DNA from 2 places in the Streptomyces sp. NBC_00523 genome. Region 2 is predicted to be linked to the other one. Evidence: riboswitches for the same ligand, from Rfam matches in the RefSeq annotation. Region 2 holds a riboswitch; the other holds the start of a gene.
What was found. A riboswitch is a leader RNA that binds a small molecule or an ion and turns the genes downstream of it on or off. The one in region 2 is predicted to bind S-adenosylmethionine.
Positions count from the first base shown of each region.

Region 1 (4,406 bases), 2.1 Mb from region 2:
CGCGCGGCGACTTCGGGCGGGCCACCGGTGACGTACGCCCTCATCGCCCTGTGCTGCGCGGTCTTCCTGATCAGCCCGCTCTCCGGATTCGTCCCGGTGCGCGGCGGCGCCGACGCGCTGCTCGCCGCGCAGGCGGGCTACTTCGAGCGGTGGGGCGTGATCCCGAGCGAGCTGTGGGACGGCTCGGCGCACGCGCTGCTCACCCCGTTCACCGCGCTGTTCGTGCACGGCAGCTGGCTGCACCTGCTGGGCAACATGCTGTTCCTGTACGTGTTCGGCGCGATGGCCGAGGAACGCATGGGGCACACCGAGTTCGCCCTGTTCTACCTGGGCTGCGGCTATCTGGCGCTGCTCGCGTACGCCGCCGCGCACGCCACGTCCGACCAGACGCTCGTCGGCGCCTCGGGGGCGATCTCGGCGGTGCTCGGGGCGTTCCTCTACCTCTTCCCCCGGGCCCGGGTGACCAGCGTCTTCCCGTTCCTGCTGTTCCTGCCGCTGCGCTTCCCCGCGTGGGTGGTGCTGATCTTCTGGTTCGTGCTCCAGTGGCTGGCCGCCGAGGGCGCGGGAAGCGGCCCGGGCGTGGCGTACCTGGCCCACGTCGTCGGCTTCGCGACCGGCTTCCTGTACGCCTGGGGCCGCTACAGGCGCGACACCGGAGGCCCTAGAGTGAAGTCTCCAGCCACGGCCACCGAGGGAGAAACACAGCCGTGATCACCGCGATCGTGCTCATCAAAACCAGCGTGGACCGGATTCCCGAGATCGCCGAGGCCATCGCCGCGCTGGACAGCGTCAGCGAGGTCTTCTCGGTCACCGGCACCTACGACCTGATCGCCATGGTCCGGGTGGCCAAGCACGACGACCTGGCCGAGGTCATCCCCGGCCGGATCAGCAAGATCCCGGGCGTCGAGGGGACCGACACCCACGTGGCCTTCCGCACGTACTCGCAGCACGACCTGGAGGCCGCGTTCTCCATCGGCCTGGACGCGTAACGGCATACGCCGAAGCCGGGTACGGATCCCGTACCCGGCAGACCCACCGGTCCGTCAGACCTGGGCAGCGCCCCGGTCCGGCACGCAACGGCCGTCCTCGGTGCGGTACTTCCAGCGCGCCCCGTCGCTCACCAGCTCGCGGACCGCGCGCAGGAAGCGCTCGACGTGCTCGTCCGGGGTCCCGGCGCCGAAGCTGACCCGGATCGCGTTCAGGGACCGCTCGCCCGGCTCCGCCTCCGGCGCGCCGCACTCCCCCGCCTCGCCCGGGTCGCTGCCGAGCAGGGTGCGCACGAGCGGGTGGGCGCAGAAGAGGCCGTCGCGCACCCCGATGCCGTACTCGGCGGAGAGCGCGGCGGCGAAGTGCGAGCTGTTCCAGCCCTCCACCACGAACGAGATCACGCCGACCCTCGGCGCGTCGTCGCCGAACAGCGAGAGCACCTTCACCTCGGGGACCTCGGCCAGCCCCGCCAGGACCTCGCGGACGAGGTGCTGCTCGCGGGCGACCAGCCGGTCGAATCCGGCCTCGGTGAGCGCCTTGCAGGCGGAGGCGATGGAGTAGACGCCGATGACGTTGGGCGAACCGGCCTCGTGGCGGGCGGCCGTGGTGTGCCACTCGACGTCCACCCCGCCGTCCGCGCGCCGGGCCACCGTGCGGGACGCGCCGCCGCCGGCCAGGTACGGCTCGGCGTCGCACAGCCAGTCGGCCCGGCCGGCCAGGACGCCCGAGCCGAACGGCGCGTACAGCTTGTGCCCGGAGAAGGCGACCCAGTCCACGTCCAGCTCGGCGATGTCCACGGGGTGGTGCGGGGCGAGCTGGGCGGCGTCCAGGACGATCCGGGCACCGTGCGCGTGCGCGGCGGCGGCCAGCTCCCGTACGGGCCACAGCTCGCCGGTCACGTTGGAGGCGCCGGTGACGCAGACCAGCGCGGAGCCGTGGGGCTCCCGGTCCGCGAGGGCCGCCTCCAGCGTGGCGACGGCCTGGGCGGGGGTGCGCGGGGCGTTCAGGTAGGTGACGCGGGCGTCGCGCCAGGGCAGCAGCGAGGCGTGGTGCTCGGTCTCGAAGACGAACACCTGGCAGTCGGCGGGCAGCGCGGCGGCCAGCAGGTTCAGCGAGTCCGTGGTGGACCGGGTGAAGACCACCTGGTCCTCGGGGCGGCAGCCCAGGAACTCCGCCACGGTGGCCCGGCTGGACTCGAAGAGGTCCGTGGAGAGCTGCGAGAGGTACCCGGCGCCCCGGTGCACGCTGCCGTAGTACGGGGCGTACGCGGCCACGTCGTCCCAGACCCGCTTCAGCGCCGGGGCGCTCGCCGCGTAGTCCAGCGCCGCGTAGCCGACCTCACCGCCGGTGACCAGCGGGACGAGGACATCCTCGCCCAGAACCGGCAGCGGGGCACAAAGCGACTGGTCGGCGGCAGCGGTGAAGACAGACATGGCGAACTCCCGTAACAGGCAGGCGAATTCCGCGTACCGGCACAGACGCGGCAGCACGGAGTGAAAGAAGAGGGGTGTGCGGAGAAGGGCCTCGGGCCCTAACGCATTCGCTTGCTCACAAGAGGCTCCCTGGGGACCAAGGACCCCACGGGTGGACGTCACGCGACGTCGAGGGGTCCGCGCTTGCCGCAGACCTCGCTGCCTGCGGCCTGGTCTTCACCCGGGGCACCCCGCCACGGACGGAGGGTTGCCGGACAGCGGGCCGGGGCCGTAGTCGCTGTCACTCATGACCTGCCCAGCATCTTGCCATACCTACGGGAACGCGCAAGGCGCAGTCCGCGATCCGGACTGCGCCCTGCCGCACATCGACGCGCTCACGCGTTGCTGGCGACGACCCATCTCTCCAGCGCCCGCCCGGCCGCACCCGAGTCGATCGACTCGGCGGCCTTCGCCATACCGGCCCGGATCTGCTCGGTGAGCGGCTCCTCGCCCGGATCCAGCGCGACCAGCGCCGCCGCCGAGTTGAGCAGCACGGCGTCCCGTACCGGACCGGTCTCCCCGGCCAGCAGCCGGCGCGCCACATCCGCGTTGTACGAGGCGTCGGCGCCGCGCAGCGCCTCCACCGGGACCAGCTCGACGCCCACGTCGCGCGGGTCGAAGCTCTCCTCGCGGACCACACCGTCCCGGGCCACCCAGACCCGCGAGGTCGCCGTGGTGGTGAGCTCGTCCAGGCCGTCGTCGCCCCGGAAGACCAGGGCGGAGTTGCCGCGCTCGGCGAGGACGCCCGCGACGATGGGGGCCATGCGCAGATCGGCCACCCCGATCGCCTGGGAGCGCACCCTGGCCGGGTTGGTGAGCGGGCCCAGGATGTTGAACGTGGTCGGCGCGCCCAGCTCCGCACGCGCCTTGGCCGCGTGGCGCAGTGCGGGGTGGAACTTCACCGCGAAGCAGAAGGTGATGCCCGCCTCCTCGGCCACCTCCACCACGCGCCGGGGAGCCAGCTCCAGGTTGACGCCGAGCTTGCCGAGCACGTCGGACGAGCCGCTGGCCGAGGAGGAGGCGCGGCTGCCGTGCTTGACGACCTTCGCCCCGGTGCCGGCCACGACGATCGCGGACATCGTGGAGATGTTGACGGTCTTCGCCATGTCGCCGCCGGTGCCGACGATGTCCACGGTGCGGCCGGGCACCTCGATGGTCGTGGCGTGCTCGTACATCGCGCGGACCAGGCCGGAGACCTCGGTGACCGTCTCGCCCTTGGCGCGCAGGGCGACCGCGAATCCGGCGATCTGCACGTCGGTCGCCTCGCCGCTCATGATGCGGTCCATGGCCCAGGCGGTGGCGTCGGCGCCCAGGTCCTCGCCGCGCAGCAGGGGGGTCAGCACGCCGGGCCAGGAGAAGGCCGCCACGCTGTCGCCGCCGTCCGGGGTCACAACGTTCATGGTCCGCTCCTGGGGTCCACAGCCGATAAGGGATCGGCTCCACCCTATCGAGCCCCCGGGACGGCAAAGAGCCCCGTCCAGCGAATGGACGGGGCTCTCGCCGTGGCGATCAGAACGGGTGATCAGTGGTGGCCGTGGCCGCTGGTGATCTCCTTGTACTCCTCGGCGGTGGGCTTGGCGATCTGGCTGTCCTCGCCGTACAGGCTCTTGCTGAGCCGCGCCCGGACCTTGGTGATCCTGGAGACCTTGCGCTCCACACCGTTCTCGTCGACCGTCGGGCCGATCTCGAGCGGCTGGTACTGCTCGTGCGCGGTGAGGGCGTACCGGGCCTCCGGCGACAGCGGCTCGTGGACCTCCACGAACTCACCGTGCGGCAGGCGCTTGATGAGCCCGGACTCGCGGCCGTGCAGCACCTTCTCCTTGTCACGGCGCTGAAGGCCGAGGCAGATCCGCCGGGTCGCGACGAACGCGATGACCGGGCCGACGAAGAAGGCGATACGGACGAACCAGCTGATCGAGTTGAGCGAGAGGCTGAAGTGCGTCGCCC
Region 1 is NZ_CP107836.1:1,945,589-1,949,994, forward strand. Features, by position in the region: gene OHS17_RS08775 (rhomboid family intramembrane serine protease) at 1-711, shown strand, start outside; gene OHS17_RS08780 (Lrp/AsnC family transcriptional regulator) at 708-989, shown strand; gene OHS17_RS08785 (aminotransferase class V-fold PLP-dependent enzyme) at 1,044-2,420, opposite strand; SAM riboswitch class IV at 2,595-2,712, opposite strand; gene trpD (anthranilate phosphoribosyltransferase) at 2,795-3,859, opposite strand; gene qcrB (cytochrome bc1 complex cytochrome b subunit) at 3,982-4,406, opposite strand, start outside.
Region 1: another riboswitch for S-adenosylmethionine. It lies ahead of OHS17_RS08785 (aminotransferase class V-fold PLP-dependent enzyme); the one in region 2 lies ahead of thrC (threonine synthase).

Region 2 (4,406 bases):
TCTTGTTGATCGCGTCGGCGACCCGCTGGACCTCCGCGGTGTACTCCCGGTAGACCGCGAGGTCCTGGCGCGAGGGGTAGGCGAAGGCGACGTGCACGACGCGTTCGCGCCATTCGGGGCGCTCGTCCAGCAGCGTGCGGTAGGCGTGGAGGCCCCGGACGATGTTCTTGGACAGCTCCGTGCGGTCGACCCGGACGACGGTCTTCCGGTCGGGCCCGATCTGCTCGCGCAGGGCCGCCATCCGCTCGTCCACGTCCGCCTCGTGCGACCGGCTCCGCAGGAATCCGGCGTCGGCGCCCAGACCGTGGACGCCGATGCGGGTGCGGCCGGTGCCGCCCAGGATCTCCGTGCAGCAGCTGATGAAGGCGTCCGCCCAGCGGCGGGTCAGGAAGGCGGCGCGGTCGGCGCCGAGGATGCCGCGCAGCAGCTGTTCGGCGATGTCGTCGGGGAGCAGCCGGAAGTAGTCGACGGGCGCCCACGGGGTGTGCGAGAAGTGGCCGATCCGCAGGTCGGGGCGGAGCTCGCGGAGCATGCCGGGGACCAGCGAGAGGTGGTAGTCCTGCACCAGGACGGCCGCGCCCTCGCCCGCCTCCTCGGCCAGCGCCTCGGCGAAGGCCCGGTTGTACGTCTCGAAGGAGGCCCACTGCCTGCGGAACTCCGCGTCGAAGACGGGCTCGACGGGCGTCTGGTACAGCATGTGGTGGACGAACCACAGCACGGAGTTGGCGATGCCGTTGTACGCGTCGGCGTGCACCCCGGCGTCGATGTCGAGCATCCGGACGCCCGGCTCGCCGACCCCCCGGCGCACCGCCTCGCGGTCGCCGTCGCCGAGGGCGGCGCAGACCCACATCTTGTCGTCCACGGCGCTGAGGCCGGAGACGAGTCCGCCCCCGCCCCGTTTCGCTTCGAGGGTGCCGTCGTCGCCCACGGCGTACGAGACGGGGCCGCGGTTGGACGCGACGAGGACCTGGGCAGCGGGCTGGGGGGCGTGCTCGGAGACCATGGCCGGAATCTAGCCCGAACCCGATCCGTCCAAACGTACGAAGCCGGACGGCGTGGGGGTCGTGATCAGGCCGCGCGGCGTGCCACGTACTCCTCGATCTCGCACATGGGCGGCCTCTCCTGCGTGTCGACGGGGTACGTGCGCGGTACGAACCCGTCCGGTCCGCGTTCGTACTGGGTCAGCGAGGGGCGCACCAGATGGCCGCGGGAGAGCCGCACCTGCGCGGTGCGGTAGATCGCGGCGGCCATCCGGCCGAGCGCCTGGCCGTCCTGGTGGCGGTGGACGCGGACGCCGACGTCCACCTGGGCGAGGGCGTCGAGGCCCACGGTGTGCAGCGCGTCCACGAGCAGGCCGAGCTCGACCCCGTAACCGACCGGGAAGGGCAGCCGCTCCAGGAGTGAGCGGCGTACGGCGTACTCGCCGCCCAGGGGCTGGACGAAGCCCGCGAGCAGCGGCCAGTGGAGGTTCAGCAGGGGGCGGGCCACCAGCTCGGTGACGCGGCCGCCCTGGCCGGGCAGCTCGCCGAGCGGACGGTCGTACATCGCCTTGACGAACTGCACCTCGGGGTGGGCGAGGAGCGGGCCGACGATGCCGGAGACGAAGTCCGCCGAGAAGTCCTTCAGGTCCGCGTCGATGAAGCACAGGATGTCGCCGCTGGTCACCAGGAGCGACCGCCACAGCACCTCGCCCTTGCCGGGGAGAGCGGGGAGGCGGGGCAGGATCGCGTCGCGGTGGACGACCCGGGCGCCCGCGCGCCGGGCGACCTCGGCGGTGGCGTCCGTGGAGCCCGAGTCGATCACGACCAGCTCGTCCACCAGCGGAATGCGCTCCATCAGCTCGCGCCGGATCGTGGCGACGATGTCGCCGACGGTCGCGGCCTCGTTGAGGGCCGGTAGAACGACGCTCACGCCCGTACCGTTCGCGGCGGCCCGCGCACTCCCCGGCGGGTGGTCGGCGGCTGACCAGGAACGCCTGGTCAGCCAGCGTTCGACCTCTTCGAGCACGGTCGATACTCCCTGTATGTGATCCATCTCGCGGTACGGACGGCTATCTCACCCGTCCGGTCCTTCGGTTACAGTCTTGAACAACGCGGACGGCCATCACATGCCGGGGTCGGTCCGCCGACAAACGCGCGGATCCAAGATCCGTTGCCACAGCGCTCATCCAGAGGGACAGAGGGAACGGCCCGTTGAAGTCCCGGCAACCCTCCCGCCGACCGCGAGGTCAGGTGGGGAAGGTGCCAATTCCGTCTCGCGGCGAAACGCGCCGTGAGGAAGATGAGGAGAAAGGGCCTCGCCATCATGGCTGTTGAAACCGTCGCAGCACACACCGAATCCTCTGTGGACCTGGGTCCCGCCGCGGCACTTTCCTGTCGCGAGTGCGGTGAACGGTTCGCACTCGGTCCCCTTTTCGCCTGCGCGTCCTGTTTCGGGCCGCTCGAAGTGGCGTACGACCTGCCGAGCGGCTCCTCCGACGAGCTGAAGAAGCGCATCGAGGCCGGCCCGAACAACATCTGGCGTTACGCGCCGCTGCTGCCGGTGCCCGCCGATGTGGCCGACAAGCCCAATCTCAACCCCGGCTTCACCAAGCTGGTCAAGGCCGACAACCTCGCCCGCGAGCTGGGTGTGACCGGCGGCCTGTACGTGAAGGACGACTCCGGCAACCCGACGCACTCCTTCAAGGACCGCGTCGTCGCCATCGCCGTCGAGGCCGCCCGCGCCTTCGGCTTCACCACGCTCTCCTGCTCCTCGACCGGCAACCTCGCCGGTGCGGTCGGCGCCGCCGCCTCGCGGGCCGGCCTGCGCTCCTGCGTGTTCATCCCGCACGACCTGGAGCAGGGCAAGGTCGTCATGGCCGCGGTGTACGGCGGTGAGCTGGTCGGCATCGAGGGCAACTACGACGACGTCAACCGCTTCTGCTCCGAGCTCATCGGCGACCCGCTGGGCGAGGGCTGGGGGTTCGTCAACGTCAACCTGCGTCCGTACTACGGCGAGGGTTCCAAGACGCTCGCGTACGAGATCTGCGAGCAGCTCGGCTGGCAGCTGCCCGACCAGATCGTCATCCCGATCGCGTCCGGCTCGCAGCTCACGAAGATCGACAAGGGCCTCCAGGAGCTGATCAAGCTCGGCCTGGTCGAGGACAAGCCGTACAAGATCTTCGGCGCCCAGGCCGAGGGCTGCTCCCCGGTCTCCACCGCCTTCAAGGCCGGTCACGACGTGGTCCGCCCGCAGAAGCCGAACACGATCGCCAAGTCCCTCGCGATCGGCAACCCGGCCGACGGCCCGTACGTCCTGGACATCGCCCGCCGCACCGGCGGCGCCGTCGAGGACGTCAACGACGAGCAGGTCGTGGACGCGATCAAGCTGCTGGCCCGCACCGAGGGCATCTTCGCCGAGACGGCGGGCGGGGTGACGGTCGGCGTGACGAAGAAGCTGATCGACGCGGGCCTGCTCGACCCGGCGCTCACCACCGTCGTCCTGAACACGGGTGACGGCCTCAAGACGCTGGACGCGGTGGCCGACACCTCGCAGGCGACCGCCACGATCCGCCCGAGCCTGGACGCCTTCCGCGCCGCCGGACTCGCCACCAGCTGACCACCCGAGACTTCAGGAAGGCACCGCCATGAGCGTCAAGGTCCGCATTCCCACCATCCTCCGCACCTACACCGGCGGCCAGGCCGAGGTTCCGGCCGAGGGTGCGACCCTCTCCGAGGTCATCGCCTCGCTGGAGAAGGACCACCCGGGCATCGCCGCCCGCGTGCTGGACGACCAGGGCAAGCTGCGCCGCTTCGTCAACGTGTACGTCAACGACGACGACGTGCGTTTTGAAGGCGGCCTGGACGCGGCCACCCCGGACGGTGCCGGCGTCTCGATCATCCCCGCGGTGGCCGGCGGCTGCTGAGCCCAAAGCTCCGTAGCGTCACCGCAATTGCCCCCTCCGCGAGAGAAGCGGAGGGGGCAATTCTGCATGGTTGAGCGGGGTAGAGTGTGGGAAGTCCCCTTCGCTGCCCGTGCCCCTCGCATATGAGAATGCGCCGCGCCACGATCAGAAGCAGCCAATGTGCCTGCGCCTCTTGCGCCTTAAGTCGCCTTTGTCGGGCCCGACTTGCCCCGCAAACTCATGAATTCCTCATATTCGGGCGATCGGCGCTGCGCAGAATTGTCGTCCGATTGACCTGTTGCACAGGGCAGTTGGGCAGATACATTCAGCCGCGGTCGACGCGCTTCGGCGCACACACGTTACAGGGGAGTTAGGCATGGCTCAGGGCACCGTCAAGTGGTTCAACGCGGAGAAGGGGTACGGCTTCATCGCGGTCGACGGTGGTGCGGATGTATTCGTCCACTACAGCGCGATCCAGATGGACGGGTACCGCACCCTCGAAGAAGGTCAGCGGGTCGAGTTC
Region 2 is NZ_CP107836.1:4,039,308-4,043,713, forward strand. Features, by position in the region: gene OHS17_RS18285 (alpha,alpha-trehalose-phosphate synthase (UDP-forming)) at 1-1,003, opposite strand, end outside; gene OHS17_RS18290 (glucosyl-3-phosphoglycerate synthase) at 1,069-2,007, opposite strand; SAM riboswitch class I at 2,161-2,287, shown strand; gene thrC (threonine synthase) at 2,305-3,597, shown strand; gene OHS17_RS18300 (MoaD/ThiS family protein) at 3,626-3,904, shown strand; gene OHS17_RS18305 (cold-shock protein) at 4,260-4,406, shown strand, end outside.